DNA from 4 places in the Arthrobacter sp. TWP1-1 genome. Region 3 is predicted to be linked to each of the others. Evidence: riboswitches for the same ligand, from Rfam matches in the RefSeq annotation. Region 3 holds a riboswitch; each other region holds the start of a gene.
What was found. A riboswitch is a leader RNA that binds a small molecule or an ion and turns the genes downstream of it on or off. The one in region 3 is predicted to bind S-adenosylmethionine.
Positions count from the first base shown of each region.

Region 1: it holds a riboswitch for S-adenosylmethionine, as region 3 does, so the genes downstream of both, ACP7B9_RS09630 (OsmC family protein) here and ACP7B9_RS17130 (hypothetical protein) in region 3, are expected to answer to the same signal.
Region 2: it holds a riboswitch for S-adenosylmethionine, as region 3 does, so the genes downstream of both, ACP7B9_RS10935 (bifunctional o-acetylhomoserine/o-acetylserine sulfhydrylase) here and ACP7B9_RS17130 (hypothetical protein) in region 3, are expected to answer to the same signal.
Region 4: it holds a riboswitch for S-adenosylmethionine, as region 3 does, so the genes downstream of both, ACP7B9_RS08640 (aminotransferase class V-fold PLP-dependent enzyme) here and ACP7B9_RS17130 (hypothetical protein) in region 3, are expected to answer to the same signal.

Region 1 covers NZ_JAFCXC010000004.1:187,958-195,855, reverse strand. The annotation lists gene ccsB (c-type cytochrome biogenesis protein CcsB) at 1-40, shown strand, start outside; gene ACP7B9_RS09640 (hypothetical protein) at 144-605, opposite strand; gene ACP7B9_RS09635 (ABC-F family ATP-binding cassette domain-containing protein) at 716-2,353, opposite strand; SAM riboswitch class IV at 2,709-2,828, shown strand; gene ACP7B9_RS09630 (OsmC family protein) at 2,866-3,408, shown strand; gene ACP7B9_RS09625 (NADPH-dependent F420 reductase) at 3,488-4,153, opposite strand; gene ACP7B9_RS09620 (LLM class flavin-dependent oxidoreductase) at 4,150-5,214, opposite strand; gene ACP7B9_RS09615 (MarR family winged helix-turn-helix transcriptional regulator) at 5,334-5,852, shown strand; gene ACP7B9_RS09610 (LacI family DNA-binding transcriptional regulator) at 5,874-6,890, opposite strand; gene ACP7B9_RS09605 (sugar ABC transporter substrate-binding protein) at 7,203-7,898, shown strand, end outside.
Region 2 covers NZ_JAFCXC010000005.1:105,128-113,025, forward strand. The annotation lists gene ACP7B9_RS10915 (pyridoxal phosphate-dependent decarboxylase family protein) at 1-393, shown strand, start outside; gene ACP7B9_RS10920 (CPBP family intramembrane glutamic endopeptidase) at 463-1,326, shown strand; gene ACP7B9_RS10925 (VOC family protein) at 1,413-2,051, opposite strand; gene ACP7B9_RS10930 (Tex family protein) at 2,165-4,621, shown strand; SAM riboswitch class IV at 4,749-4,866, shown strand; gene ACP7B9_RS10935 (bifunctional o-acetylhomoserine/o-acetylserine sulfhydrylase) at 4,926-6,263, shown strand; gene metX (homoserine O-acetyltransferase MetX) at 6,384-7,466, shown strand; gene ACP7B9_RS10945 (hypothetical protein) at 7,562-7,898, opposite strand, start outside.
Region 3 covers NZ_JAFCXC010000013.1:57,129-65,026, forward strand. The annotation lists gene ACP7B9_RS17100 (aldo/keto reductase) at 1-318, shown strand, start outside; gene ACP7B9_RS17105 (rhodanese-like domain-containing protein) at 409-717, opposite strand; gene ACP7B9_RS17110 (LOG family protein) at 865-1,935, shown strand; gene ACP7B9_RS17115 (VIT1/CCC1 transporter family protein) at 2,140-3,231, opposite strand; gene ACP7B9_RS17120 (hypothetical protein) at 3,428-3,649, shown strand; gene ACP7B9_RS17125 (biotin/lipoyl-containing protein) at 3,785-4,036, shown strand; gene ACP7B9_RS17130 (hypothetical protein) at 4,122-4,406, opposite strand; SAM riboswitch class IV at 4,419-4,529, opposite strand; gene ACP7B9_RS17135 (sodium:solute symporter) at 4,617-6,152, opposite strand; gene ACP7B9_RS17140 (helix-turn-helix domain-containing protein) at 6,323-6,910, shown strand; gene ACP7B9_RS17145 (DUF2804 domain-containing protein) at 6,938-7,898, shown strand, end outside.
Region 4 covers NZ_JAFCXC010000003.1:480,993-488,890, reverse strand. The annotation lists gene ACP7B9_RS08645 (class I SAM-dependent methyltransferase) at 1-50, opposite strand, end outside; gene ACP7B9_RS08640 (aminotransferase class V-fold PLP-dependent enzyme) at 177-1,586, opposite strand; SAM riboswitch class IV at 1,628-1,741, opposite strand; gene hisN (histidinol-phosphatase) at 1,890-2,705, opposite strand; gene rsgA (ribosome small subunit-dependent GTPase A) at 2,851-3,969, opposite strand; gene aroA (3-phosphoshikimate 1-carboxyvinyltransferase) at 3,974-5,284, opposite strand; gene ACP7B9_RS08620 (DoxX family protein) at 5,291-5,806, opposite strand; gene ACP7B9_RS08615 (sigma-70 family RNA polymerase sigma factor) at 6,123-6,812, shown strand; gene rsrA (mycothiol system anti-sigma-R factor) at 6,815-7,075, shown strand; gene ACP7B9_RS08605 (group III truncated hemoglobin) at 7,072-7,527, opposite strand; gene ACP7B9_RS08600 (hypothetical protein) at 7,627-7,898, opposite strand, start outside.

The DNA.
Region 1 (7,898 bases), on a different contig from region 3:
CTTCTCCGGCCTGCACTCCTATGCAGGTGTGGGCAGCTAACTACTGCCGTTGAGCTTGGACACAACAACGCCTCGAGATGCGATTCGCACCCGGGGCGTTGTTGTGTCTGGCGCCGGTTGCGAATCCCGGCGTGTTTGCGCCGCTACTTCATGCCGCCCTTGAGGATCCCGGGCTTCGTATAACCGCGGGCTAAAATGGCCAGCGCCAAAGCGGCCACCATCAGCCCAAAGTCACGTAGGGCGACATCGTAGAATCCGGAGTACGTCAACAAGTTCACGATGATGCCCGCGAGCCAGAACGCAACCACAAAAGCGGCGTACCGTGGCCGCAGGACCATGGAGGTGGCCGCGATGATCTCCACGATCCCGATAGCGAGCATGGTCCCGTGGGCGCTCAACGGCGAGATGTTGGCGACCCACGGGGCAAGATAGCCCTCCCAATTCGTGAGGACGTTGAAGAACTTATCCAGCCCCATGATGAGCGGGATCGCGATGAAACCGATCCACAGCAGCAGGAACGCACCGTAGGCCGGCTCGGCCTTGGCCCGCGCCAGTGCGTGGGACGTCCATCCGGTGGATGGGGCGGGGATTGAATGGGTTGCCATGACTCCTCCATCTAAAAACAGAACTTATGTTTTTAGACTGCGCCTCATTCGCCGCCTTGTCAACAACTGAATTCTCGGCCATCGACAGCCACCAAGATGGCGTTATTTCCCTAGAGCTGCGCCACCTGGCCGTTTTCCACGGACCAGCGCGTATCTAGGCGTACTGTTTCCAACAGTCGGCGGTCGTGGGTGACCAGCAGAAGTGTGCCCTCATAGCTTTCCAGGGCTTCTTCGAGCTGCTCGATCGCCGGCAGGTCAAGGTGGTTGGTTGGCTCATCGAGCACCAGTACGTTAACCCCGCGGGCCTGCAACAACGCTAACGACGCGCGGGTGCGTTCGCCGGGGGAGAGCGCACCAACGGGGCTGGTCACCTGATCGGCCTTGAGTCCGAATTTTGCCAACAAGGTGCGGACTTCCGCCTGGTTCATCTCCGGGACCAGCGTTTCAAAACCATCTCCCAGCGGGACATCTTCGGGGAACTGGCTGCGGGCCTGGTCGATCTCGCCGATGGCGACATTCGCACCCAGTGAGGCAACGCCGCTGTCCGGCGCCGTGCGGCCCAGCAACAGGCGCAACAGCGTGGACTTGCCCGCGCCGTTTGGGCCGGTGATGCCGATCCGTTCACCGGCGTTGACCTGCAGCGAGACGGGGCCCATCGTGAAGTCGCCCTGCTTGATCACGGCCGCATTCAACGTGGAGACCACCGTGCTGGAACGCGGGGCTGCGGCGATGCTGAACTGCAGCGCCCACTCCTTGCGCGGTTCCTCGACCTCGTCCAGGCGGGCAATGCGGGACTCCATCTGGCGTACCTTTTGGGCCTGCTTTTCGGAGGATTCGGAGCTTGCCTTGCGGCGGATCTTGTCGTTGTCCGGGGCCTTCTTCATGGCGTTGCGCACGCCCTGCGAACTCCACTCGCGCTGCGTCCGGGCGCGCCCCACGAGGTCGGCCTTCTTGTCGGCAAACTCATCATAGGCCTCGCGGGCGTGGCGCTTGGCGATGGCGCGCTCCTCCAGGAAGGAGTCGTAGCCGCCGTCGTACACGGCCACCTTGTTTTGTGCCAGATCCAGCTCCACCACGGACGTGATGGTGCGGGCAAGGAACTCGCGGTCATGCGAGACCAGGACAACGCCGCCGCGCAACCCCTTCACGAATTCCTCGAGCCGCGCCAACCCGGCCAGGTCAAGATCGTTGGTTGGCTCGTCAAGAAGGACGACGTCGAAGCGGCTCAGCAGGAGGGCGGCCAAGGCCACGCGGGCGGCCTGCCCACCGGAAAGTCCTGTCATGGTGGCGTCAGGGCCAACGTCGAGGCCCAGCTCGGCCAGGGTTGCCGGAATGCGATCATCGAGATCTGCGGCACCGCAGGCTAGCCAGTGGTCCAGGGCTGCTGCGTAGCGGTCGTCGTCTTCGGACTTGCCGGACCCCAGGGCCTCCGCAGAGCTTTCCATGGCGAGCGTGGCTTCGGTGCAACCTGTGCGTCGACCAATATAAGCGGCAACAGATTCGCCTTCAATCCGCTCGTGCTCCTGCGGTAGCCAGCCCACGAAAGCATCGGATGGGGCAGTGCTCACGGTGCCGCCCTGAGGTGTGGCCGCGCCGGCCAGCAGGCTCAACAGGGTCGACTTGCCTGCACCGTTGGCGCCTACCACCCCGATCACATCACCAGGGGCCACTGTGAAGGAGAGGTTACTGAAAAGGGTGCGGTGTGCGTGGCCTCCGGAGAGGTCCTTCGCGACAAGGGTTGCGCTCATGATTCCATCTTAAGTTGCTTCAGTGTGTCCACCTGACGGGCGTGGCATGGGTCTCGCCGGGAGAGCGCGGGCGCATCCCGGTGGGCCTTCCCGCCGCAGAACCTTGTGCTCCCCTGTTCCTCACGTTGAGCCGTCACATAACGCCCTTATAGAACGATCTAAACGGCGTTATCTGACGGCTCAACGGGTCTACAGGGTGCATTTGTGGGAGGCGGGCGCATTTTGGTGGGGGCAGGCAGCTGGGAGGTGGCGGCCACTCGGGGCGGGGAGTGCCCGGCGTCGTGCATGGGAAATGTTGCTGCAGATGACGGCAGGCTTGAAGCCGGGCGCCAGCCACGGGCAAACTAATGAGCAGAATCAAGAGTTTCGACCATGCGGCCCTGGCCGGTCGAACGGCAACCCTCGCAACCATAGTGGGGTGCCCCAGGTGACGATTCGACGCTCTCGGCACTTGCCGCGGGCGTAAGTATGGCGCGGTGCTCGGCACTCGCCTTCACACGAAGGAAAAAATCATGTCTGAAACAACCACACTGATCAACGACGCCGCAGTACGCTCAACCCGCCTGGGCGAAGCCGGTGCGGCTTGGGGCCAGCGGATCGGGGCCAGCCCTGACAATGCGAAATTGACGTACAAGGTGGCCGGCGTGGGCGTTGGTTCGGTGGCCACACGCATCAGCTCCGGCAAGCACCAATTCACGGTGGACGAGCCCGCCGCGTTGGCCGGTGACGACACCGCTGCCAGTCCCGTTGAGTACGCCCTGGGTGCGGTCATCTCTTGCCAGGTGGTTGTCTACCGCCTGTACGCCGAGCAGTTGGGCATCCAGGTGGACGACATCACCATCAACGCCGAGGGCGATCTGGACGTTCGCGGATTGTTCGGCATCGATGAAACCATCCGCCCCGGGTTCACCGACATCCGGCTGGCCGTCAACATCACCGGCCCGGAATCGCAGGAACGTTATGACGAGCTGGCCCGTACGGTGGAGGCGCGTTGCCCCGTCCAGGACCTGTTCAGCAACGCCACTCCGTTCACCACCGTCATCACCAAGGTCTAAGCGGGTTGCATTGGCTGGTGCGTGATCGAGGAATAAGCAAAGGGAATCGAACGTACCGGCCATCGCCTGATTTGCGCGCCTAGGCGGCCGCGGTGAGCTCGCCGCGGCCGGCAAGGTGTGCGTCCAACTCAGACTCCAGACCTGCCGTGTCGTAGGAGCCCGTGAAGATCGGTGTGCCCGGTTCGAAGGCAGTTCCGTTGGTGAGGAGACCGGCGTCGACCGCGTCAAAACCCAGTCGCTCAACAAACTCCAGAACCATGGCGCGGGTTTCATCGTAGTCTGCGGCAACCGCCAGCGCACGCCTGTCCGCCGCGCCGGCAGGGCGGGCGTCGAGCTCCAGTTCGTGATAGCCAATGTGGTTCAGCGACTTCGCCATATGGGCTTCGGGGATGTGCGTCAAGACCATTTCAGAGCTCGACGACGCATCCTCCAATTCGGGCATATCTCCGTTGGTGTCGTGCCAGAAGTTCATGGTGTCAAGCACATGCTTGCCAGCCAGTGCTGCAGGGTCGAGGGTGCGGAACTTGTGCAGGGGAACCGATAGGACCACAAGATCGGCCTGCGCCATCGCCTCCTCGGCCGTGACGGCCGTGGCGCCCGGGGCCATGACGGAGATGATCAGGTCAATCTTTTTGGGGTCCCCGGAGGCTGCGATCAGTACACGGTATCCGGCCTTCAATGCCTGCCGAGCAACGCCCGTGCCGACCTTCCCGGCTCCGAGAATGCCAATAGTTTTCGTGCTCATGCGCGTGATTCCTTGCTGGTGCTCGTCTTAAGTTCCGCATCGATCAGCGGTTTGACCTCGGTGCCGAAAAGTTCAATGGACTTCAAAACATCCTTTTGCGGGACGGATGCGATGTCCATTTCCAGGATGTGACGGTCGTGGCCCATATGTTGGTGCGTGAGCAGAATCTTCTCCGCCACCTGTTCCGGGGTGCCGGCATAAATGGCGCCTGCGGGTGCAGTCTGCATGTTGTAGCTGATCCGGTTGGGCTGTGAGAAGCCGCGCTCGCGGGAAATGCCGTCCATGAGGTGGCGCCAATACGGGTAAAAGGTTTCCGTGGCGCCGTTCTTGGCAACAAGTCCGACGGCGCTGACGCCCACCTTGAGCGCCTCGGCGTCGTGCCCGGCTTGTTGCGCTCCGGTGCGGAACAGCTGCGCGTGCCGGGAAAAGTTGCTGATGGAACCGCCCAGCAGTGCGTAAATTACGTTGGTTCCGAGGGCGGCCGCGCGTGCCGTTGAACTTGGGGTGCCGCCGGTGGCGATCCAGATGTCCAAGTTGTTATTCACCGGACGTGGGTAGATGGTGGCCTGATCCAAGGAGGGGCGGAACTTCCCGCTCCAGGTGATCGGTTCTTCCTTATTTCCGGCCTCGTTGAGGGCCAGGAGAAGATCGATCTTCTCCTCATAGAGCTCCTCATAGTCATTCAAGTTGGCGCCAAACAACGGGTAGGACTCAATGAAGGAGCCACGCCCTGCCGTTACCTCGGCACGGCCACCGGAGAGTAGGTCAAGCGTTGCGAATTGTTGGTAGACGCGAACAGGATCCTCGGTGCTCAGGACCGTGACGGCTGAACCAACTTTGATGTGCTTGGTTTGCGCGGCGGCTGCGGCCAAAACAGGAATCGTGGAGGAGACAGCGTAGTCGGCGCGGTGATGTTCACCGATGCCGAAATAGTCCAAGCCCACTTCGTCGGCCAGCCGGGCCCGTTCAAGGAGGTCAGCCATTCGCTGCTCGGCGCTGATCAGGGATCCCGTGACGGGGTCCGCGTGGACGTCGCCAAAGCTGTAAATGCCAAGTTCCATCAAGTGCTCCTCAAATCCCGGTGATGCCACCACCGCACCATAAATATGCGCTGTTCTACAGATCATCTTATCTGAATATGATCTGTAGTAAAGCCCATTAGTCAGTTATGATGGATGTCATGAGTAATAGCACCGCAATAGAACCCCAGACCATTGATTCCCGGGATGATTTTGGCTGGACGCTGGGCGTTCTGGTGCGCAACTATCAAAATGCCTCACTGGCGGCCATGGGTGAGTTCCCGCATGGGCCGCGCGGTTATCAGGTTTTGGTGGCCGTAGTGAGCGGGGAGCAGCCCAATCAATTGGCGCTGGCTCAGCACCTGGGCATTGATAGAACCGTCATGACCTATCTGATCGATGACTTCGTTAAGGCCGGCCTGGTGGAGCGGCAGCTGAACCCGGCCGATCGCCGCGCCCGCCTAGTTGTCGCCACGGATAGCGGCCGCAACGAACTCGAGCGGCTACAGCACGCGGTTCTCGAAGCTGAAAATACAGTTCTTGGCGTCCTGGCTGACAAGGAGCGCGAGGTCTTCCGTTCACTGCTGCGTCGCGTGGCCTGTGAGTCGCCGGCCGTTTCTGAGCACAGCCTTGGGGCCTGCGAAGCTGTGGAGGAAATGCTGGGCGCAAGCAAGAAGTAGCCGCTCGCGTTAGGCTTTGGGCTAGTTCTTTTTGGACCGAGCTCTGCCCATGGTTGCGCCCGGCGAATACGAGCACTCGATCAGCAGCTGCGGCAGCGGCTGATCCTTCTTGTCAATCTGGTCAATCAGAGCGTCGACGCCCAACCGGCCCAGTTCATCGGCCGGGGAAATGAGTACAGCCATTTCCGGCTCAGACATGCTGGCCGTGTCGAGTGACGAGGCTATCGCCAAGACGGAAATGTCATGCGGCAGGCGGTAACCGGCCTGTTGCAGCCCGGCGACGAACCCCGGTCCGGCGTGTTCGTTCATCATCAAAACGCCCGTAGTTTTGGGGTGCTTGGCCGCAAATTCCTTGGCCAGCTCGCGGCCTCCTGCTGAAGAATGCAGTCCGCTCATGATGGCACCCGTGAGGCCGCGTTGGGCCGTGACTTCGCCGAACGCCTTGCGGGTCCTGGCCACCGGGCCGTAGCCGCCGAGCAGCTGGTTGCCCACTCCGCCGTCGATCAACACAAGATCGGTGTGGCCTAGTTGAATGAGCCGGTCCACGGCGTTCTCCACAGCAGATTCAAAGTCAACGTCAACAAAGGGGATCCCCGTGGTGTCCCGGGTTCGCCCAATCAGGGCGAACGGAATGTTGCTTCCGGACAGCTCAACCACGCGCGGGTCATCGAGTTGAACCTCCATGAGGACCACCCCATCCACCAAGCCTGAGGACGTCAACTCGGTGACTGCCTCAGCGTCGTTACTCATGGGCCACAGCACCAAGTTGTAGCCACGAAGCCGGGCTTGATCTGCGGCGCTGGTGAAAAAACGCACCGAGGTTGGCGAGAAACGATGCTGCAGGGCCGGGTACAGCAGGGCCAGTACGTGAGTGCGGCCCCGGGCTAGTGCGCTGCCGACGGCGTTGCGGCGGTAGCCCAGATCTTTCATGGCGGCTTCAACCTTGGCCCGCGTTTTGGGTGAGACGGGTTTTGAATTGTTGATGGTGAATGAAACCGTCGCCAAAGACACGTTCGCCAGATTGGCCACATCCTGCATGGTCGCCACGTTGCTCCTCCCAGTTGCTCTGGGTCAAAGCTACCCCACTCGACGTTAGTCATAGTCTGCTGCACCGTCGACACAAAGTAAAGCGCTTTATTTTTTTCTTGACACGGCGGTATTGACGAAGGCATGATCGATGTCACAAGCAAAGTAAAGCGCTTTACTGCAGAGTCTTCGGAGCTGCGCAGGAACCACCAATGGCGAGGATTCCCTCAGCCACTGCACACCGGTTCCTGGCTGGAGCGCACACGTTGACCAGCACAAAGCGCGTGGAACCACGCATCACGTAACCGAGCAAAGGAGCTACCCGTGAAGATTCGCACTAAGACCCGCTTGACCAAGTTTTTGGCCCTAGCAGCCGTCGCCCCGTTCGTCCTGACAGCATGTGGAGGCGGAGGTAGCAACGCTTCTGGCGACGCAACCAGCCTGACACTCATGGATTACTACAACAACGATCCCGACAAGGCCCTGATTCAAACGGCCATCGACAAGTGTGCAGCGGATATTGGTGTCACGATTACGCGTGAAGTGGTGCCCGGAAAGGACCTGATTCAGAAGGTTCTGCAGAAATCGTCATCCAAGACGCTGCCGGACATTTTGATGCTGGACAACCCGGACGTGCAGGAAATTGCCTCCACTGGCGGTTTGGCACCGCTCAGTGATTTCGGTGTGGATACTTCCGGGTTTGCTCAGGGCATGCTCGACGCCGGCACCTTCGAGGGTGAGGTTTATGGGCTGGCTCCTACCGCCAACACACTGGGTCTGTTCTACAACAAGAAGCTGCTGGCCGATGCCGGCCTGAAGCCGCCCACAACGTGGGAGGAACTAAAGACAACAGCAGCCACACTGACCAGCGGCGACCAGTATGGTCTGGCCTTCTCGGCCATTGCCACCTATGAGGGTGCATGGCAGTTCCTGCCGTTCATGTGGACTAACGGTGGAAGTGAAACCGAGCTGGATTCACCCGAGAACAAGGAAGCGCTGCAGCTGTGGAAGGACCTGATC
Region 2 (7,898 bases), on a different contig from region 3:
TTCGAGAAGGTACCCGAGTTCTCCCGCCGAGCCCGAGGCGTGCCAGTATGGGCAGCGCTTCGCTCCCTCGGAAGATCCGGCGTCGAGGATCTCGTCGACGGGTTGGTAGAACAAGCGCAAGCCTTCGCCCGGGCGTTCAGGAGCATGCCCGGCGTAGAAGTCATCAACGATGTTGTCTTTACGCAGGTGTGTGTCAGCTTCGGCTCCGATGAACGGACCCGGGGAATCACGGACCGGATCATCGCCGACGGCACAGCATGGATGTCCGGTTCACACTGGGCAGGCAGGGACATCCTGCGCATTTCAGTCAGCAACTGGTCCACGGATGAGCAGGACGTTGCCGCCGCACTCGCCGCCGTCGAGCGGGCCATGGCCGCCTACGACGCCGCCTGAGTCAAGCGGTTCGCCCCGTACGCTCAGCCTTGTGGCTGAAAACAAGCTGTGGAGTGCATGATGGAGAGCATGAGTGAGAGCCCTTCCACGCCAGCCATCCACGACGCCGGACCTCGCGTCCCAGCCCCAACGGCCCCAGCCGCCGGGTCGCCAGCAGCGAAAGACGAGGCGTCCGGCGTCGACCATCAGGGCTGGGGGAGTAAGTCACGGCGCCGGCTGGTGATTGAAGTGCTGTTGGTGCTGGGCGTCTCGCTGGGTCAGTCCGCCATTTATTCGGTGGTGTCGCTGCTGGATAAGTTGAGCCGGGCGCCCATATCGCAGGGCACCTCAACGCTGAACGTGGTGCGCAACAATCGCGAATTCTTCGACTTCACGTACCAAATTCTGGACATCTTCTTTGCGCTGGTTCCGGTCATGCTGGTGTTTTACCTTCTGGCCGAGCCGGGGAAGTCGGTTTTCAGACGAATCGGGCTGGATTGGCGTCACCCGGTGCGGGACGGGCTCGGGGCGCTGGGTCTGCTGGTGGTCATCGGCATTCCGTCGCTTGGGCTGTATGCCGCCGGGCGGGCCATGGGCGTCACTACGGAGATCATTCCCAGCGCCCTGAATCAGTATTGGTGGACGGTTCCGGTCCTAGTTCTCTCGGCCATTCGCGCCGGTGTGCTTGAGGAAGTCATCCTCAATGGCTATCTGCTGGGTCGGTTGGAGAAGATCGGGCTGGGCCCCTGGGCTGCGATTATGCTCAGTGCACTGTTGCGCGGCAGCTATCATGCCTACCAAGGTTTTGGCCCATTCGTGGGGAACTTCGCCATGGGCCTGCTGTTCGGCTGGGTGTACAAGAAGTACGGCCGGGTGGCACCGCTGGTGGTGGCTCACGCGCTCATCGACATCGCCGCGTTCACACTTGGCCCGGCGCTCGGTTTCGGCGGCTAAACCACGCGTTGACCCGTCAGATAATGCCGCTTTGAACGTCCAAAGCGGCATTATCTGACGGGTCAACGGGAGGAAAGGAACAGAAACTAGATGGTCACCGGGCCATTGGCCGTTTCAAAGGTGACGCTCATGATGCCCGGGGTGCCGCGCGGAGCGATCCACTCCACGGCGACGTCGTTCAGCGGCGCCTCGACGGGCTCGCCGAGCCATTCGGTGACGCGCTCGGCGCTGCCAGCGATGGTTAGCGATGATAGACGAACTGTGGATTCGCGTGCCTGCGAGGGGTGGAGTGCCGGATCGCCCTCCCACTTGAGCATGTAGGGGACCTGCGGGTCAGCAATGAGACCCTTGATCCCGATCTGCTGCCAGATCAATTCCTGGCCATCGGGGAACTTGCGGTTGCCGGGGACGGCGCTGCGGCCGAGGCGTTCCTCGAACGGGGCGAGGTCGTCAACGGCGACACACCATCCCATCCAACCGCCGCCAGCCGCAGAGCGTGCTTTTACGGCTTGGCCGAACGGCGCCTTGTCCGACGCCGGGTGGTTGAGGCACTCAACAATCTCCAAGTAATGGTGATCGGTGAGCGGAATAATCATATTGCGGGTGCCGAAGCGCGGGTGTACTCCGCCGCGCACTGCATCGACCCCAAGGGCGGTCGCGATTCGCTCCGTAGTGGCAGCCAATCCATCTGATTCACTGGCGTAAGAAACATGATCCATTCGCATAACTTCATCTTGGCACTTTGTGATCGGGCTCTCGACTTAGTGTTGCCTAAGTCACGTAGGACGTGCTATCTCGTGCGGACGCGACGCGGCGACGAGTGGGGCAGAATTGGGGTGTGACCGATACTCCAGCCGCACCCCTGTCCCTGCCCACCCCTGCCGCCCAAGAGTCGCGCATCTGCGCCGCCATTGCTGCCGAGCTGGGCGTGCGCCCGGCGCAGGTTCGCGCTGCAATTACCCTGATGGACGACGGCGCCAGCGTCCCCTTTATTGCCCGGTACAGGAAAGAAGCCACCGGGACATTGGATGACGCCCAGCTCCGCGACCTTGAGGAGCGCCTGCGTTATTTGCGTGATCTGGAGGCCCGCAGGATTGTGGTGCTGGAGACCATTCATGGCTTGGGCAAGCTGACGGCCGAGTTGCGCCGCGCCGTAGAAGCTGCCGCAACCAAGTCCGAACTTGAGGATCTGTATCTGCCCTACAAGTCCACCCGCAAGACCAAGGCTGACACGGCCCGCGAGGCCGGACTGGAGCCGTTGCTGGACGCTTTGTTGGCCGACCCGTCGCGGTTTCCGGCTGTTGAAGCGGACTCCTTTGTTGATGCAGGGCGCGGCGTGGCCTCGGCCGATGATGCCCTGGCTGGCGCCCGGGCCATCCTGATTGAGCGGGCCGGCCAGGATGCCGCGCTCGTTGGTGATTTGCGCGAACGCCTCTGGAAGAAGGGGCGGCTCCGCTCGTCGGTGAAAACCGGCAAGGCTGGCGAAGGTGAAAAGTTCAAGGACTACTTTGATTTTTCCCAGCCACCGCACACGCTGCCGAGCCACCGCGTTCTGGCCCTGCTGCGTGGCGAGAAAGAAGGCGTGCTGACGCTTGATTTGGCCGAGGCCGACACTCGCGACGCCGACGCTCAGGCTCTGGCACGGGCTGGATATGAAAGCGCCGTTGCCCACTCGTTGGGAATCAGCGAATCCGGCCGTGCCGCCGATACCTGGCTCATGACGAGTGCCCGCCTCGCTTGGCGCACCCGCATCCTGACGCGACTTTCCGTGGACCTGAGGGTACGCCTGTTCCAAGGCGCCGAGGAAGAATCGGTGCGGGTCTTCGCGGCAAATCTGCGTGATGTTCTGTTGGCGGCGCCGGCGGGAAACCGTGCAACTCTAGGTTTGGATCCGGGCCTGCGAACCGGCACCAAGGTAGCCGTAGTGGACGGAACCGGCAAGGTCGCCGCCACCGACACCATCTATCCGCACGCGCCAGTCCGCAAGTGGAATGAGGCCTTGGCAACGCTCGTGACGTTGGCCCAAAAGCATGACGTTGAGCTCGTGGCCATTGGCAACGGCACGGCCAGCCGCGAAACCGATAAGTTGGCGGCCGAACTTGTCGCCGAGCTCAAGCGCCTGAACCCCGGCAAACAGGTGACCAAGCTCGTGGTCTCCGAGGCGGGTGCGTCCGTCTATTCGGCGTCCGCGCTAGCGAGCGCCGAACTGCCCGGCATGGATGTGTCGCTGCGTGGCGCCGTCTCAATTGCGCGTCGCCTGCAGGATCCCTTGGCCGAGTTGGTCAAGATCGATCCCAAGTCCATCGGCGTGGGCCAGTACCAGCACGATCTCACCCCGGCCAAGCTGGAACGTTCCCTGGGCGCCGTCGTCGAGGACTGTGTGAACGCCGTGGGTGTGGACCTCAATACGGCCTCGCCCGCGCTCTTGGCGAGAGTTGCTGGCGTCGGCCCTCTTTTGAGTGAAAACATCGTGGCGCATCGCAATGAAAACGGGCCCTTCAACAAGCGTCGCGAACTGCTCAAGGTGGCCCGTCTCGGCCCCAAAGCCTATGAGCAGTGCGCCGGATTCCTACGGATCACCGGGGGAGCGGAGCCGTTGGATGCCTCGAGCGTGCACCCCGAAGCCTATGGTGTGGCGCGTAAAATCCTCGCCGCCGTTGGCGCTAAACCGACCGAGATTTCCGCTGGAATTGGTGCCGTGGCGTCCGTGAATCCGGCCGAATTTGTCGAGGGTGATTTTGGTCTGCCTACCGTGCAGGACATCGTCGCTGAGCTGCAAAAGCCGGGCCGCGACCCCCGTCCGCGCTTCGAAACCGCCACCTTCACCGACGGGATCGAAAAGATCACCGACCTGCGCCCGGGCATGATTCTCGAGGGCACAGTTTCCAACGTTGCCGCGTTTGGTGCGTTCGTCGACATCGGCGTGCACCAGGACGGGTTGGTCCACGTCTCCGCCATGAGCAACTCCTTTGTGTCGGACCCGCGAACAGTGGTCAAATCCGGCCAGGTGGTGCGCGTAAAGGTGCTAGAGGTTGAGCCCGAACGCAAACGCATCTCGCTCACCCTGCGTTTGGACGATGAGGCAACTGCGCCTTCAGGGGCGCCAAATTCCAAGCCCGACGGCGGCTCCCGCACGTCCGGGCGGCCCTCGCCGCGCGGTGGGACCCAGCGCAGCGGTGCGCCGCAGGGCGCGAACCGCCAGGCTCGTCCTGTTCCCGCCGCGCAGGCTCCCGCCGCTTCCGCCGCCAACACAGCTATGGCCGAGGCGCTTCGCCGCGCTGGGTTGGGCAAATAGGTCACAAACCAGTCATTAGTTCATCGACACACACGCTTTCATCTGAATTTCAAGCAGATATTCGTCACTAGTCACAAATTCGTCATAATCTTGCGGCGGTGCGGCATCATCTCGCACACTGGATGTAGGTCATGAGTGTCAGCAAAAAAGCCCCGGCTTGCTGACCGGCAACCCTCCTTCCGCGGCGGGGTGCCCCGGGTGACGACCTGGCACCGAACCGTCCGGTTTCGGTGCAAGCGCGGGCCATCGACGACAAGCCCTTCCGTGTATTTCGCACTGGAGGGTTTTGCTGCAGGCCCATAGTGTGAAGGAATCCACCATGAGTAACGGTTGGTCATTTGAAACCCGTCAGATCCACGCAGGCCAGCAGCCGGACCCCGCCACCGGCGCCCGTGCCTTGCCGATCTTCCAGACGACGTCCTTTGTGTTCCCGTCAGCAGAGAGCGCAGCCGCACGGTTTGCGCTGGCCGAGCTGGAGCCGATCTACACCCGTATCGGCAACCCCACCACGGACGCCGTAGAGCAGCGGGTAGCCAACCTTGAAGGTGGCGTTGGTGCTTTGCTGCTGGCCTCGGGCCAGGCCGCAACCACCTTTGCCCTGTTGAACGTGGCTGAAGTGGGCGATCACATCGTCTCCAGCCCCAGTGTTTACGGTGGCACCTACAACCTGCTGGCGCACAGCTTCAAGAAGTTGGGTATCGAGGTCACGTTCGTCGAGGATCCCGACAACTTGGATCAATGGCGTGCAGCCGTTCGCCCCAACACCAAGGCATTCTTCGGCGAAGTGGTCTCCAACCCGCGTCAGGACGTCCTGGACATCGAAGGCATTAGCGCCATCGCCCACGAGGCCGGTGTTCCCTTGCTGGTGGATAACACCCTGGCCACCCCTTACCTGATCCGTCCGCTGGAATGGGGCGCCGACATTGTCATTCACTCCGCTACCAAGTACCTCGGCGGCCATGGCAACGCTATCGCCGGTGTGATCGTCGACGGCGGCAAGTTCGATTTCGCCGCAAACCCGGAGAAGTTCCCCGGCTTCAACACCCCGGACGAGACCTACAACGGTTTGGTCTTTGCCCGCGACCTTGGTGTCGGCAGCGCCTTGGGCGCGAACCTGGCGTACATCCTGAAGGCCCGCGTCCAGCTGCTGCGCGATCTCGGTGCGGCCGTTTCCCCGTTCAACGCTTTCCTCATCGCTCAGGGCATCGAAACCTTGAGCCTGCGCGTTGAGCGTCACGTCAGCAACGCCGTCGAGGTTGCCACCTGGCTTGAGGGAAACGAAAACGTGGAGGCTGTGGCTTACGCCGGCATCCCCTCCAGCCCGTGGTTCGAGCGTGGCCGCAAGTACGGACCCAAGGGCACCGGCGCCGTCGTTGCCTTCGACATCAAGGGCGGTGCCGAGGCCGGCAAGCGCTTTGTTGATGGGTTGGAGCTGCATTCCCATGTTGCCAACCTCGGCGATGTGCGCTCCCTGGTTATCCACCCGTCCTCCACCACGCACGCCCAGCTCACACCCGAGCAGCAGTTGGCCGCCGGTGTTCGCCCCGGATTGGTTCGCTTGTCGGTGGGACTGGAAAACATCGCCGACATCATTGCCGACCTTGAATCCGGCTTCCGCGCCGCTAAGTCTGCTGCGAACTAAGTGACTCAAGTGATCCACGCGGCATCGGAGCGAAACGTGTTTCCGCCCGAGATTCAAGAAGGTACGTCCAAGCCCGACAGCAGCCTTTGGTCAGCTGCTGTCGGGCAGGGCGGGGGGCTACTGCGCTCCGTTCACATCGGTGCGCTGCCTCTGGAAGCCGGGGGAGCCCTCCCGTCGGTGACCATAGCTTTTGAATGCTGGGGAACCCTCAATGCGGCCGGTGACAACGCCGTCCTCATCCAGCATGCCCTCACCGGCAGCACCCACGTCAGCCGTGGAGACTCCGAGGCGGACGGCTGGTGGGAAGGGCTTGTCGGCCCGGGCGAGGTCATCGACACCGACAAGTATTTCGTGGTGAGCGCGAACATGGTGGGCGGTTGCTATGGCTCCACCGGCCCGTCCAGCATTGCCGAGGACGGGCGCCCTTACGGATCACGTTTCCCCTTTGTCACCATCCGCGACTCGGTTCACGCCGAGGCACGCTTGGCCGACCAACTGGGAGTCACCAGCTGGTACGCCGTCATTGGCGGTTCAATGGGTGGGGCCCGGGCGCTGGAGTGGGCTGCAACGTACCCCGATCGTGTGCAGCGCTGTGCTGTCGTCGCGTCCTGCGCGGCCAGCACGGCTGAGCAGATCGCCTTCGCCCAGGCGCAGGTGCTCGCCATCCGCCAGGACCCGAACTTTGCTGGTGGGGACTACTACGACGGCGCAGCTCCCACCGCAGGCTTGGGGCTCGCCCGGCGGATTGCCCACATCACCTACCGCTCTGAGGCGGAGTTGAACTCTCGCTTTGCTCGCAAGGCCCAGGACGACGACGGCGCCATCAGTCACGAGCGCATGGCACCCAATACTGCGGGCAGGTACCAGGTGGAAAGTTACCTTGACTACCAGGCCCACAAGCTGGTGGGCAGATTTGATGCCAACAGCTACATCGCCATTTCTGAAGCGCTCATGAGCCACGATGTCAGCCGCGGACGGGGCTCGCTTGAGGACGCGCTGGCCGTGACGGAAGGCATCGAGTTTGTTGTGGCTGCCGTCAACAGCGACAGGCTGTATTTCCCGACGCAATCAGCCGAACTGGCGGCCGCGCTTCCTGGCGAGGTGAGCGTACGGCAGATCGATTCGCCGATTGGCCACGACGGCTTTCTCACCGAGGTGGCCACGGTGGGCGCGTTCCTGCGGGAGTCCTTCTTCAAGGTTTAACGAAGGAGCGGCTAATCGCCGGTGGTCGAGCTTGTCGAGACCCAACTACCGACACCCGGTGGTCGAGCTTGTCGAGACCCAACTACCGCTTCGCCCTAGAAGTTCTTGAAGATTGCCTCGCGGTGGACGGCGTACTGTTCGGCGGTGACCTGACCGCTGCGGCGAGCAGTGTCCAAGGCATCAAGCTGGCGCTTGAGTTCGGCCTCGGCCCGCATCCGCTCATTGGCGAAGCCCGTGGTTTGGTGACCGTGGGAGGAATCGTAGTTAGCCAGCGGAACGCCGTTTAGCAGCGTGCCAACATAGGGGGCACTGTTTGGCTGATGGGCAACACCGGCGCGTCCGGACATGTTGGCCTGTGTTGGGTGCACCGGCATGTTCGGGTTCGTTCGGTTTGCCCGCTTCTTACGGGCCGAAGCTTTAACAAAAGAGCTG
Region 3 (7,898 bases):
CAGCGAGCCATCTCCACCTTTGCTGCTGCGAACGGCATTGTCACCGAGGCGTGGAGCCCGATGGCGCAGGGTGCCGTCCTGAATGAACCTGCCGTGCTGGCGATCGCCGAAGCGCATGGCCGCACGTCCGCTCAGGTGGTCCTGCGCTGGCACCTGCAGCAGGGGAGGGTCATCATTCCTAAGTCGGTCACTCCGGCCCGCATTGCCGAGAACCTGGACATCCTGGGCTTTGACCTCACGGACGCCGAGCTGACCGCAATCGATGCGCTGGAGCGCGACGGCCGCACGGGCCCGAACCCGGCTGACTTCAACGGCTAAACAGGCCGTACTGCATCCAGGACACAGAAAGGGTCTTTGCCGTTGATATCAACGGCAAAGACCCTTTCTGTTTCCTTTAACTTCAGGCCGCTACTGAGCTGGCGGAACCATCGGCAGGCCTTCGGCTTCCCAGCCGCTCATCCCGCCACCCAGAGTGTCGGCATTGAATCCGAGCTCGGTCAACATCTCGGCAACGCGACTGCTGCGCCCGCCGCCGTGGCAGACGGCGATGACGCGGCGCGACTTGTCGAGTTCCCCTGCGCGGTCCAGCACCGATCCCGAAGGAATATGCACAGCATTTTCGATCATGCCGGTGGACAGCTCTGCGGACTCGCGCACGTCAATGATCTGGACGTTTGAATCCGCGGCCAAAACATCGGCGGTGTTGATTTCCTGCATGGGTGCTCCTCCTGGTGGGGCGCCAGCGCGGCGCCTGAAAGTATCACTTCAACCGTAACGGGATTTTGGGGCGCCGGCTGACGTCCCCGCGGCTAGGCTGAATGCGTGAATGCACCCCTTGCGCCCCGCGACCTTGAGATTGAATCGATGCCCCGCTTTGATGAGCTGGTGGCCCATGGCGCCAAGTCCATGCGGGGCTGGCACTTTCAATCGTTGGATCTGCGCGGCAAGTCACCGATCCTCGTGGCATTGCGTGCTTCGGGGGCCGTTTTCATGGGTTGCACCTTCGATCCTGGAGTAGAGGAGTTGCTGCGTTCTCGCGGCGCCTTGATTTTCCCGACGCTGCCCCATCTTCCGTTTAACGCCTACCGTGGGCATCTTTACACCGGCGCCGAACTCTTCGCAGGTATCGACGACGCTGAGTACGAGGGCGTCCCCGATGCCCGTATTTACCAGTGGAGTCTCCAAGCGGGCCGTGCCCCGTCGCTACATGCCACGCTCGCCACCGCCATGCATGACCACGCCATTTCCGATGCTCTCGATGATCTTTTGACCGCGGTGCCAACTCCGGTGGTGGGTGTCATGGGTGGCCACGATGCGCCGCGCGGCAGTGTTCAATATGCCCAGGCCGCGGAGCTCGGCCGCTCTCTCACCTTGGCCGGTTTCCTGGTGGCTACCGGCGGTGGCCCCGGAGCGATGGAGGCCGCCAATTTGGGTGCCTACCTTTCCGCGTACGACGCCGGGACCCTGGATCGAGCCCTCCTCACCTTGGCTGCCATCCCCGGCTTCCGCCCCTCGGTGACCGAGTGGGCCAGGACCGCATTTGAGGTTGTGGCTGAGTATCCTGACGGTGCCCAAACCCTGGGCATTCCCACATGGTTCTACGGGCATGAACCGCCCAACATTTTCGCAACGAAGGTCGCGAAGTACTTCACGAACGCGCTGCGCGAGGCGGTCCTGCTGGACCGGTCACGGGGCGGAATCGTGTTCCTGCCCGGAGCAGCGGGAACGGTCCAAGAAATTTTTCAGGACGCCTGCGAGAACTACTATGCGGCCGAAGGTGCCGTGGTACCCATGGTTTTGGTGGGCTGCCGTTATTGGGAAGAAGAGGTCCCGGTCCTGCCCCTGCTCAGGAAATTGGCGGTGGGGCGTTCCATGGCACCCCATGTGCATGTTGTGGACACCGTCGCGGAGGCATGCCAACTTCTGGCCAAGTGAATTGCCGCCCCATCCCTTGGAACGCTCGCGCAGTAGTGGGGCTAAAACAGGCAACGCTCGCGCAGTAGCGGGGCGAAAACAAGCAACGCTCGCGCAGGTAACTGCGCGAGCGTTCGTCAAAACCTGCTCTTTACTGCGCGAGCGTTCCTCAAAAACTTGTCATAGCTGCGCGAGCGTTGCATCGGGGGAGAGGCAGTGCTGCTATCAGCCGATCACGCCGCCGAAGGCGAGGCCAAGAAGGTAGGTCGCGGCGGCGGCACCCATGCCGATGGCAAGCTGGCGCAGTCCGCGCCACATCGGGGAGGCGCCGGAAAGTAGGCCCACCATGGCGCCGGTTCCCATGAGACTCAGACCCACCAGAACGCAGGAAAGTACCAGCGATCCAATTCCCGTCATCCCAAAGAGGAACGGAATGATGGGAATGATGGCGCCGGAGGCAAAGAAGCAAAAACTTGAGCTCGCGGCGCCCCACGCGGTGCCGAGCGTCTCATGCTCATTGGCGGACTCAAAATTCTCCGGACGCAGCGACAGGCTGGGGTCGCAGTCGCAGGTGAACTGTCCCATGCGCTCGGCTGCCCGGTGTTCGGCCGCTTCGTGCGACATGCCGCGTGCCAAATAAACCAGCACCAGCTCGTTGTTCTCAAGGTCCAACGACTTGGCGGCCGTCAAGGTGATCTGGGTTGGCTGGGATGCGTCCAATAGCTCGCGTTGTGAGCGGACGGAGACAAATTCGCCGGCACCCATGGACAACGCTCCGGCCAATAAACCGGCGATCCCACTGAAGAGGACAACCTGGCTCGAAACACCGGTAGCGGCCATGCCGACGACGAGTGAAAGGTTGCTGACCAAGCCATCATTGGCGCCGAAGACGGCGGCGCGGAACGTTCCTGAGAGGCGGATCCGGCCTCGGGTGGCAAGGCCCCGAACTACTTCTTCGTGGATGGATTCATCCGCGGCCATGGCTGCGGTTGCATCGACATCGGTGGCATAGGGGGAACGCGATTCTGAACGTTGGGCCAGGGCTAGCACGAAGACCGAACCGAAACGGCGAGCCAACAAGCCCAGCAGCTGGTTGCGCAGAGAGGCCCTGACTGGTGAACCGGCATGGCTGCCCAGCAGTGTCAGCCAGTGTTGCTCATGGCGCCCTTCGGCATCGGCCAAGGATAGGAGGATCGCCTGTTCTTCACCCTCACGGCGTTTGGCCAAATCACGGTACACGGCAGCCTCGGCCCGTTCGTCGGCCAGGTACTGACGCCACCGCTTGATCTCGGCTGGGGTGGGAATGCGTTCTGCCACGGGTCTTGCTCCTCAAAGTCAGCCTCCACTTTAGCGCGGATTTTCGCGGTTTTTCGGCCGGTTGTCCTCGCGAAAAAGTTTCGGGTCACCGGAATCTTCCATCAAGCTTCAGAAAGTACTTGCCAATGTGGAAAGTACTTGCGTAGAGTCGTGGCATCGCATCAAACTATCTGCTTTCCATCCCAAGGAGCCAGCCATGAATGCTACTACTAACGCCGCCGCCCGCAACAACGGAACCCGTTACCAGTGGATGGGATTCGCCATGGGATTGGTCTGCATGGCCGCATTGTTCATCGCGGGACTCGTCAAGGGGAACGCCGGCATGGTGGTGATGGCATCGAGCGCCGCCGCAGCGCTGGCCGCCGCGTGGAGTGCATCCGCCACGTTCGCGAAGAAGAAGGCTGCCGCCGGCTCCTGAACTGATCCGATTTCGTAGGCCGGTGTTCCCGCTGTACATTCCCGCTGAACATTGGCACTGCGCATTCCATAGGGGACGGGACTCGCATATGCTGTCGTTGCGGGGTCGAACAGCCGGCCCGAAGGGCGGTGGGTTATGGATATTCTCTTCCCGATGATGTCGGGTGATCCCGCCGAGCCCGGAGTCCTTATGGAATGGCGTGCGGCGGACGGTTGCGCGGTGACGGCTTACCAAGTGATTGCTGAGGTTACTGTCAACAAGTTCGACGCCGAGATCAACACCCCGGTTTCCGGCACGTTGGCGTGGCTGGTTGCTGAGGGCGACGAGGTGGCTCAAGGTGCCGTAATCGCCACTGTTAAGGAAGGCCTGCCGACGGCAGTCGCCTAGTTGGGTGATTCCCGGAGCAGCCCAGCGCCAAGGCGAGGGGCCAGCCCGGGCCGGGCACCCGGCGTCGTACGCGGTTTGTAAAGGCCTAGTAGGCGGACAGCCGGAAGCCCAATCCGCGACCGGCCCGCACCCCGGTTTGCGCCACGGTTACAACCAAGGTGCCAATCTCGGGGATCCACAAGGCCGGGCGTACTGCCTTCTCCAGCGCCGCGACAAGTTCCGCCGGCTCGGGCGAGAAGTAAGCGTGGTGGCCGGTGGGGGTGAAGAAAGTGACGGCACCAAGGTTTACGTCCACCCCAGGCAGCACCGGAATACCGGAGGTGCGGGCGGCCTGGCGCTTGATTACGGGGGCTACAGAAGTCAGAGTCATGGTGAATGCCTTTGCGTGCTCTTACCGTGGAACTTTTCCACCGGTCACTTCCTCATCCGAACCACCCGTGAAGCATGGGGTTGGTGTGCGACCAGTCGGAGCTTGACATCGCATCTCATGAAGCTGTTTCCTAGGCTACTGCTTTAAAGCACCGTGGGGGCGGGCGACGTAATAAATTACGTCACCCGCCCCCACCCGAACGTGAGGCGCTTACTTCTGCAGTTCTGCAGCAACCTCATCGGGGTTGGAATCCGTGGCGGCCGCTGCGAGGCGGTCATCCCAGGCCTTGCGGATGTGGACCGGGGTGGGTGTGCTCAGCAGTGACACCACTACATAAACCACCAAGGAAGCGGCGAGGCCAAAGTAGATGGGCTCGTTGGCGTAGATGCCGTCGTTGAACGGATCAAAGCTATGCAGCACGCCCGAGCCGTACAGGACCAGCAGGCCCAGGGTTACGGCGCAACCGGCCGCCATGGACCAAGCGGCGCCATGGCCAGTGCCGCGCTTCCAAACGAGTCCACCGATGATGGCCACGAGCAGGCCGCCCACAAGAATGTCGTAGGCGATCGTCAGGGCGAACACAACGTCGGAGGCGAGGATGGAGATCAGCACGACCAAGACGCCCAGTACCAGAATGTAGAGTCGGTTGCCCTTGATGTCATGCTCCGGATTGGAGGAATCGGAGTTGTCGATCGTCTTGCCGAACCAGCTGGCCACGAAGGGGACTACGTCCTTGCGGGCAACGGTTGCTGCGGCAATCAAGGCGCCGGATGCGGTTGACATCATGGCAGCGACGGCAGCCGCCATCACTAGGCCACCGATGCCGATGGGCAGGATGTTCGTGGCAACTTCGGCGTAGACCGCGTCCTTGCCCAGGGCGGCAACATCAATGGAGGGAAGGGCAACTCGGGCGGCAAGACCGATCAAGGCGCCGGCCACACCGTACAGGATGCAGTAGATACCGGCAGTGGCGCCACCCCAGCGTGCCACGGCGGGAGTCTTAGCGGTGAACACGCGCTGCCAGATATCTTGGCCAATGAGAATGCCCAAGGTGTAGACCACAAAGAACGTCACGATGGTGCCTACGCCGATGCCGTCCCACTGGAAAAAGCTATCTTCCAATCGGCTCTTGATACCGGTCATACCGCCGGCGGCGTTGAGCGTGAAAGGCAGCATGAGGAAGAAGATGCCGACGGTCTTGATGATGAACTGGACCTGATCGGCCAGCGTAATGGACCACATTCCGCCGATGGTGGAGTAGACCAGCACGATCGCGCCGCCGACGGCGATGGCGAGCCAGCGGTCCCAACCGAACAAGACAACGAAGATGGTTGCATAGGCGCCGGTGGAGGTTGCGGCAATCATGATCGTGTACGCGAGCATCACGATGCCGGAGGCCTTCGTTGCTTCCCGGCCGTACCGCAAGCTGAGCATTTGTGAAACGGTGTAGATCTTCAGCTTCTGCAGGGTGGGTGCGAACAAAAGGCTCAACAGCAATACGCCGACGCCGATCGCCACTACTAGCCACATGCCGGAGATGCCGAACTTGTAGCCAAGGCCCACACCGCCCACGGTGGAGGCGCCACCAAGAACCACGGCTGCCATGGTTCCGGTGTACAGGAACGGACCGAGGCGACGGCCGGCCACCAGAAAGTCGCTATTGTTCTTGGTACGGGATTTACCCCACCAGCCAAAGGCCAACATGGCCACTAAATACAAGACAACTATGCCGATGTTTAAATCCATGTGATGCTCCAGTATGCGAAAGTTATGGGATCTACCCTAGAAATATGGAAGTTGGGTTCCATCTAACGGGAATTGCCCTTTAAGCAACATTTGTTGTCTATTAGGCTAAACTGTGATTGTAGTTACAGTCAATACGCTGCTTGAAAATGTGGGCACGAAGAGGAGCCGTCATGAAAGCATTGCCCGTAGAACCAAGCTCCGATCCGGTGGCTATTGGATCGCGCATCCGCGCTGCCCGTCAGGACCAGCGGCTCACGATTGAACAAGTGGCCGCCGCCACCGGGCTGACGAAAGGCTTTCTCAGCAGGGTCGAGCGAGACCTGACATCGCCCAGTGTGGCCTCACTCGTCACGCTGTGCCAGGTGCTTTCCATCAACATCGGTGACTTGTTTGCCGCTTCGGAAACCCATTTGAGCCGCAGGGGAGAGGGTCCGAAGATCTCCTTGGGCGGCGAGGGAATCGTCGAACGGCTCCTGACGTCCCGTTCGGAACGCCAGTTGCAAGTCCTCAGTGCCACGATTGACCCCTACGGTCGCGGCGAATCCGAGCTGTACACAGTGGACTGCGATGTTGACGTGCTGCACATCATTAGCGGAGAACTGACCCTAATCATGACGCAGGAGTCCTATGACCTAAAAGCCGGGGACACGCTGTCGTTCCCTGGCCGTGAGCCGCACACTTGGGAAAACCGTTCACCTCATCCCGTGGAAGCGCTCTGGATTCTCGTTCCGGCCGCGTCGGGCTCCGGCGCCAGCTGACCGTCAACCCACCCCGAGGACGACGTCATGAGCATGCTGGTGGAAACCGAAATCACGGCCCCCGTTGCGCTGGTTCTGCCCAACGGCCGGCTCAATCCTGCAGCGGTGGGCTGGACCCGTACACCGCTGCACGACACCTCCGGCATTGGTCGCGGCAGGCAGCGATGGGGGCGGAACAAGCGCTGGGAGTATTGGGCGGTGACCTCCCCAACTCACATCATTGCCTTGACGGTTTCCTCGCTTGACTACGCAGCCGTGCATGAATTGTGGGTGCTGGATCGGAGCACGGGCGAATCGATCGGCGCCAACGTGACCGGCGTGCTCGGCGGCAGTGCCACCCTTGCGCCGTCGTTGGGGGACGGGCCGGCCCGGGCCAGGACCAAGAAGCTGCGGATTGACCTTGATGAGTTGCCCGGTGGGACGCGGCTGCGTGCCGTGACGGATCGGGTGCGGTTGGATGTTGTGGCGGAACGGCCTGCCGGGCATGAATCGCTCGGTGTTGTGGTGCCCTGGAATGAGCGTCAATTTCAGTACACGGTCAAGGATGTTGCCCGGCCGGCCAGCGGATCATTGTGGGTTGACGGCGTCGCTATTGAGATTCCGACGGGCGAATCGTGGGCGGTGCTGGACCACGGCCGCGGGCGTTGGCCCTACTCGATGCATTGGAACTGGGGAGCCGGTTCCGGGGTCACGGACGGGCGCATCATTGGCATCCAGCTCGGTTCCAAATGGACCGACGGCACCGGCGCCACCGAGAACTCGCTCTTGGTGGATGGGCGCCTGCACAAGATCAGTGAGAATCTTGTCTGGGATTACAGCACTACCGCCTGGCTGGCGCCGTGGCACATCCACGGCGCCAGCGCGGACCTGGTGTTCACCCCGTTTTACGACAAGGTTTCCGCCATCAATCTCGGCGTGCTGGGGAATCAAACTCATCAGTGCTTTGGCCATTACGACGGCGCGATCACCGACAGCGCAGGCGCACGGA
Region 4 (7,898 bases), on a different contig from region 3:
ATGTGCTTGCGCCGTTCCGCGTCAAAGACCGGTCCGCCGGTGCCTGCCATCTACGCTCCTGAAAAGTTGTGTGGTTTGTGCCGTTCAACTTTACCCCGGAGCCGGGCCCACTCCTCCCGAAAGGTGATGCGGCGTCGGGTAAAACAGGCCGGAAAGTGATGCGGCGTCGGAAGGGGTTAGGTGTTGCAGGGAGCGGCGCCTGCCGTGCCCGGGGTGTTGGGTGCCCACGCGGGATACACACGGTCATCGTTCGCTGGAACCCAGCGGCCGGCGTCGACCACGTAATCCCAACCCAGCCCGTCACGCAGGAGAGCCGCAACGCCGTCGATCAGGCGCTGCGCATCCTCCAGCCGGGAGCCAACACCAAAGCTGGCCCGCAGCGATCCGGACGGGAGGCCCAAACGGTTCAAAAGGGGGTGGGCGCAGAACTTGCCGTCGCGCACGCCTACGCCGTGTTCGGCCGAAAGATAAGCGGCCACAAGCCCCGAGTCGTAGCCGGTGACCGAGAAATTCACGACCCCGATGCTCCCGCATTCCGGGTGGGTGTCTGCGTCCGTGAACAAGGTGTGGACCGTGACGCCTTCGATCTTTTCAAAACCGTTGATGAGGTGTTGGCGGAGCAGCTGCTCATGGTTGTGCCAGTCGTCAGCGTCCAAGGCGGTCAAGATGGAGGCTGCCTTCGCCAGGGTTGCGGCGCCAAGCACGTTGGGGGAGCCGCCCTCGTGGCGGGCAGGGCCGTCCGTCCAGCTGGTCGATTCGAGCCGCACCTCCTTCACGGCGCCACCGCCGGCCAGGTGAGGTGCACCGGAATCAAGCCAGTCCGAACGGCCCACCAGAACGCCAGCGCCGAAGGGTGCGTACAACTTGTGGCCGGAAAATGCCACATAGTCAATGCCTGTGGCCGTCAGGTCGATCCTCCGGTGCGGGGCCAGCTGAGCTGCATCCACCACGATCCGGGCGCCGTAGCGGTGCGCCAGGGTGGCCAGTTCCGCAACGGGCAGGACTTCACCAGTGACATTGGAAGCGCCCGTGACGGCCAGCAGCAGGACGTTGCCCGCACGCAATTGGGTCTCGACCCGGGCCAGCGTCGACTCGATAGAGGACGCAGCAATCACGGAGCGATGTGGCAATCCCTGCCAGGGAAGCAGGTTTGCATGGTGCTCAATGTCCAGATAGAGCACCTCGCCGTGGACGTTGGAGCGACCCTCGGCGTATCCACGAGACTTCAAGATGCTCTCCACGCAGCCCGCGAGGAGGTTCAAGGAATCGGTGGTGTTGCGCGTGAAGATGACAGTGTCGTCCGCGCGGGCACCGACAAAATCAGCGACGATGGTGCGCGCGTTCTCGTACACCGAGGTGCTGACCTGGGAAGCGAATCCGGCGCCGCGGTGCACACTTGCGTAGAACGGCAGGACCTCGTTCAGGTGGGCGGCAACCTCCTCGACGGCGGGGGCGGACGCAGCATAATCCAGGTTGGCATACCGCACGTGCCCGCCCTGGATCAGCGGGGCGGCAAGGTCCTGGCCAACAACGGCCAGGAGGGGTGAATCGGCAAGGGATGGTTTTTCCAACAGGGCATGGCTCATGAGTAATTCCTTTGAAACCTTGGACCTTTGGGGTGCCCAGAAGTCCGCGCTTGCCATGACCGTTCCGGCCTGGCCAGGTCGTCACCCGGGGCACCCCGCCGCGAAAGGAGGGTTGCCGGCCAGCAAACCGGGGTTTAGCGCTGGCACTCGTGACCTATGCCCAAAAGATTAGCCCAAGTTTGCACGACTCGCATTTGTTACGTCATGTTGTCGCGCCAAGGTGAGCCCGGCGGAAGACGGGCAAAAAAGAACGACGGCGGGAGGCCGCCGTCGTTCTTAACTCACTCGTGCTATCTCTTGCGCTTAGGCGAGAAGGTCGTCCCACTTGGGATTCAGACGTCGGAGAACCTCGGTGTGGAGGATGGAATTGGTGGCCAGGGCGTTACCGCCGAAGGGGCCGTCGGCGCCCTCGAGGGAGGTGAAGCGGCCACCAGCCTCGGTGATGATGGGGACGAGTGCGGCCATGTCGTAGAGGTTGAGCTCGGGCTCGCAGGCGATGTCCACGGCGCCCTCGGCGACCATGCAGTAGGACCAGAAGTCGCCGTACGCGCGGGTACGCCAGACATCGTCTGTGAGGGAGATGAACTCGTCACGGTTGCCGCGTTCCTTCCACCCGGTCAGGGAGGAGTAGGACAGGGAGGCGTCCTTGAGTTCGCCCACGTTGGAGACGCGAATGCGGGTGGCTGCAGCTAGCGACTTGCCCATGTAGGCACCTGTGCCCTCGGCAGCCCACCAGCGCTTGCCCAAAGCGGGAGCGCTGACAAGACCAACTACGGGGCGCCCCTCGTCGACCAAGGCGATCAGCGTGGCCCAGACAGGTACCCCGCGCACAAAGTTCTTCGTGCCATCGATCGGGTCGATGATCCAACGACGAGCGCCGTGTCCACTACTGCCAAACTCCTCGCCCAGCACGGCATCGCGCGGGCGGACCCGGGCCAGCTGGCTGCGGATGGACTCCTCGGCGGCTTTGTCTGCATCCGTGACAGGCGTCAGGTCAGGCTTGGTCTCAACCGTCAGGTCCAGTGCCTTGAAACGGGACATGGTCAGGGAATCCACGCTGTCAGCCAGCACGTGGGCCAGGCGGAGGTCGTCGTTATACGTCTGGGGAGCGGTCGTCATACTTTCACCGTATCGGTATTTGGGACAATACTGCGAGCTGACGCGGCGGAGCAGCCGGACCGGCATTTTTCCGGCGACGATTCTGGTTGGGCCCACGCCGGCAGGGTTCCCTGGCCGAGGAACGAGGTTAGGGCGCCGGTGGGGACTAGTCGATGATGCCGAGTTCCTTTTCCGCAGCACGGCCTTCGGTCCGATCGCTGGTGCCAAAGAGGCGGCGCAGCGAGGCGAGGCGGGCCGGGCCCGATGGGCCTGCGTGACCATCGGCCACATACGGGTCCAGTCCGCAATTGACGGCGGCAGTGTCATGCTTGCAGCCGCGTTCGCAATCGTCGGTGCCAGGCTGCAGATCGGGGAAGGCCTGCAGGATCCTGTCCGGGTTCACGTGGGCCAGGCCGAAGGAACGGATGCCGGGAGTATCGATGATCCAGGATCCGGGCTTTCCGTCTTCGATGCGCAGGGCCAGCGCGGATGAGGAAGTGTGGCGCCCGCGGCCCGTGACGGCGTTGACGCCGCCGGTGGCCCGCTGGGAACCCGTCAGGGCGTTCACCATGGTGGACTTTCCCACGCCGGAGTGACCAACCAGGACGCTGACCTTGCCGTTGAGGTAGCCGTGCAGCTGCTCCACGGCGCCACCGGCTAGGACGGCGGAATCGCCGTCGTCGCTGCGGGCGTCAATGCCGGATGCGCCGTCGGCGGCCGTCCGGCTGATGATGACCGTCATGTCCAGGTGCTCGTAGTTGGCCAGCAACTCCGCTGGATCCTTGATGTCTGTCTTGGTGATCAACAGCAACGGCGCAATGCCGGCGTCGTAAGCAGCCACAAGAGCCCTGTCGATGAAGCCGGTGCGGGGCTCGGGGTTGGCGGCGGCCACCACGATGACCAGCTGATCGGCATTGGCCACCACCGCCCGCTCAATGGGATCGGTGTCATCGGCGCTGCGACGCAGAAGCGTCCGGCGTTCCTCGATCCGCACCAACCGTGCCAGGGTGTCCGGCTTGCCTGTGATATCGCCCACCAGGGCCACAAAGTCACCGGCCACGACAGGATTGCGCCGCAGTTCCCTGGCCCTGGCGGCGATCAGTGTGCGTTCGGTGGGCTCATTCTCATCGACGATGGCTGTGTAGCGCCCGCGGTCAACAGTGACAATGCGGCCAATGACGGCTTCCTCGTAGGCGGGCCGGTCCTTGGTGCGCGGCCGGCTGCCCTTCTTGTTGGCCCTGACGCGGACATTTGATTCGTCCCAGTTGCTGTAATCCTGTGCCATAGTCTTATGCCCCGGCCGTTTGAGAAACCATGGCTGCCCACATGGCGGGGAAGTTAGGCATGGTCTTGGACGTCGTGGCGATGTTTTCAACCTCGACGCCGGGCACGGCCAGGCCGATGATGGCGCCTGCCGTGGCCATGCGGTGGTCATGGTAGCTGTGGAAGACGCCGCCGCGCAGCGGAGCGGGATTGATGATGAGTCCGTCCTCAGTTTCCTCGGCGTCACCGCCCAAGGCGTTGATCTCCGCGACAAGGGCGGCTAGGCGGTCAGTCTCATGGCCGCGCAGGTGGGCGATGCCCCTCAGCCGCGACGGCGTTGAGGCCAGGGCGCAGATGGCAGCAGCGGACGGTGCAAGCTCGGAGGTGTCTGAGAGATCGACACCGAGAATCTCGGCACCGCCGGTCACGGTCAAGGTGCCGTCCTCCAAGGTGACGGTTGCACCAAATTGCGGCAGAATTTCACGCCACTTATCGCCAACCTGCGTAGTGTTAATGGGCCAGTTGGGGATGCGAACCGTACCGCGGGTAGCTAGCGCGGCGGCAAGGAACGGGCCAGCATTGGAGAGGTCCTGCTCAAGCAAAACATCAAAGGCCGCGACGGGTCCCGGCTGCACAAGCCAATGCTTGGGAGTGGAGTCATCGACCACCACACCGACGGAACGCAGGATTTCCACCGTCATGGAAATGTGGTCAACGCTGGGCACGGATTCGCCCGTGTGCTCCAGATGCAAACCATCCGTGAAGCGGGAAGCTACGAGCAGAAGTGCCGAGATGAACTGTGAGGAACTCCCGGCGTCGATCTTTACATGACCGCCAGCAACGGCACCGGTGCCATGTACCGTGAACGGCAAGAACCCGTCCTCACCGTCCTCGACCCGCACGCCAAGCCCTTCCAGCCCAGCCACGATGGGAGCCATGGGGCGCACCAAAGCTCCGGGATCGCCGTCGAACCTTACGGCTCCGGAAACCAGAGCAGCCAACGGCGGGACAAAGCGCATGACCGTCCCGGCCAGACCGCAATCAACCGTGATGGTTCCATCCTCGGGCGCGGAGAATCCGGCCGGGATCGGTGTGACCACGAGGTCCGGGACGTCTCCGCCGCCGGCGACCTCGGTGATGGTGGCGCCCATGGCCCGCAGCGCGCCGATCATCAGATCAGAGTCGCGGGATTGCAGCGGCGCGCGTAGGCGTGATTCGCCGTCGGCAAGTGCCGCGAGTACCAGATACCTATTGGTCAGCGATTTGGAGGCCGGAATGGTGACGGTGGCATCCAAGGGTGTTGCCGAAAATGGTGCGGGCCAAAGGGCGGTGGTCATGGGGTATTACTGTCCTGTCACGTCGTGGGCAAGCGAGCGGACCGACTTGTCCGCGTTCTTCAGCTGAATCGCGGCCGTTTTTTTGCCGCTGGCGATCAGTTTTTCGGTGCGCCAAGCCAAGCCGGGGCGCCCTGCGGTGTCAACGCTGGCCAGCAGCGCGCCACCAATAAGGCCAATGTTCTTCGTCAACTGATTGCGGCGATGCGCCCGGGATTCCTTGGTGGTGGTGTCCGCGCTGCGGTATTCCACCACCGTGGACAGTCCGGCCGTCAGCGCTAGTACGACGGCGGCGGGCCGGGAAAACTTTCCGGCGGCCAGCATCAAGCCAGCGCCCAACTGCGCGCCGGCAAGTACGCGAGCAAGGGTTTTCTCACTGGCGTTCACGGGCAGGGCCGCGCTGAGCGGACGCAAGACCGGCGCCAACTGCGCTGCGGTTGCATCGGCGTGGCGCAGGCGGTCAACACCGGCGAAAATGAACGAGGACGCCAGCATGGGGCGGGCGAGTGCGCGAACAATGGACAAGGAAGCCTCCTTAGTGGTGCGGTCAGCCTCCCAAAACACGGCCGGGGCCGCCTCGCGGGAGGCTCATGCTGTGTACAAGTCTCCCACGTCTGCCGGGGTCACGCGGAGTTCGCGGAATATCCGGGGGTGCAACACAGTTGAGAAGGATAGCGGTGGCTCTTGGAAGGGCCCGGCGCGCAACACCCGTTGCGATGTCAACATCACTGAGGCGAAGCCTGAAGCACTAAGGCGAAGGAAGGCGGCAATGCAGACACTAAGTCACGCGGCACCCCCAGCAGCACCCCTGAAGCTGAGTCTGAGCATAGACTCAACAGTGATGAACATTTCCGAGCCTGAGCAAACTGCCACCTCAGCAGATACCGTGCCTGAAGTTGCAGCTGTCACCGATGTGGCAGATGTTGACGTTGCCAACGAGTCCGCCGAGGCAAGGCGTGTGCGCTTCGAACGCGATGCCATGGTGTACGTGGACCAACTGTATTCAGCGGCCATGCGCATGGCCCGCAATCCCAGCGATGCCGAAGACCTCGTTCAGGAGGCCTACACCAAGGCCTTTTCGGCATTCCACCAGTACAAGCCTGGGACAAACCTGAAAGCGTGGCTGTACCGGATCCTGACGAACACGTACATCAATCTGTACCGCAAACGTCAGCGAGAGCCCCTGCAGTCCAACGCCGATTCCATTGAGGATTGGCAGCTGGCTAGGGCGGAATCGCATACCTCGAGTGGGTTGCGGTCGGCCGAGGCGGATGCCTTGGACCACCTACCTGACTCGGATGTGAAGAGCGCGTTGCAGGCCATCCCGGAGGAATTCCGGCTGGCGGTTTACTTCGCCGACGTCGAGGGTTTTGCGTACAAGGAAATATCAGAAATTATGAACACCCCCATTGGGACCGTGATGTCACGGTTGCACCGGGGTCGAAAACTATTGCGTGACATGTTGGCTGACTACGCCGTGGATCGCGGATACATCAAAGAAGCCAACCACATGACTGAAACGGAGAAATGACCATGGGCGACTGCCAGAGCCTGGGCGATTGCGATGATCAACGCATCGGGCGAATTTACGAATACCTTGACGGTGCCCTGTCCCGCGAGGACCTAGGCGAAATCAAGGAACACCTTGACGGCTGCACCGACTGCGCCAGCGAGTACGATCTCGAGTGCGTGATTCGCTCCGTCGTGAAGCGTTCCTGCAAGGAAGCGGCTCCGGATACGCTCAAGGCCGCCATCCTTTCGCGACTGCATGAAGGCCGTCCGGCCGCCGTTTAGCTTTGCTCTGCGGTGCCCGCGTCCGGGCGCAGCGAAATCGTGTCGTACGCACTCGCTGATTTGCCCGTGACGCGGCGATGCATGGATCCACCGATCTGATGTGCCTGGACCTTGGCGAGCTCCGCCTTTTCCCCATGGAAGAGGCTGTCGACCGTCAGGGTCCAGAGCTGTAACCAGCGGTTGAAATGCGCCAGCGTCAAGGGCTCCTTGGCATGGATTTCAAAGTGGACGGCCAGGGCATTGCGTTTGTAGAGCCCGGCCTTGAATAGCACCGTCTGCCAAAAATCGGCCATGATGGGCATATGCGCGGCAAGGTCCATGTGCACCACTTCGGTGAAGATGGGCCCAATCAGATCGTCCGCAAAGGCCCTGGTGTAAAACGTCTCCACGAGCAACAAGACGTCCTCGCGGTTCTCGAGATCCCGGCGTTGGTCCTGTTGCGGTACGGCCACGTTCGGCTGTGTGACTGGCTGGTAGCTATTAATGTCCGACGCCGTTCTTCCGGACTTGCGTTGTTGACTCGCCTCGGGACGCTCCTGGCCGGCCATGGCTTAGGCCGCCACGGCGAGAAGTATCTGGATGCCCATAATGGGCAGGGCCACAACCTTGAAGGCTTCTGAGCCGATGTAGGCCAAGTGCGTGAGCGTTCCGGTCTTACCCTTGACGGGTGCAGAACCGGGTTCTTGGAGCGCTGTGGCTGCGAGTGCCTTGGTGCGTTTGGCCATGGCTGGACGCAGCACCACCATCTGCAGCAGTAGCGCCAGAATGCACAGGAACGTCAAGACGCCGGCGGTCACTCCCACAAGGTCCTGCCGCTGGGTCC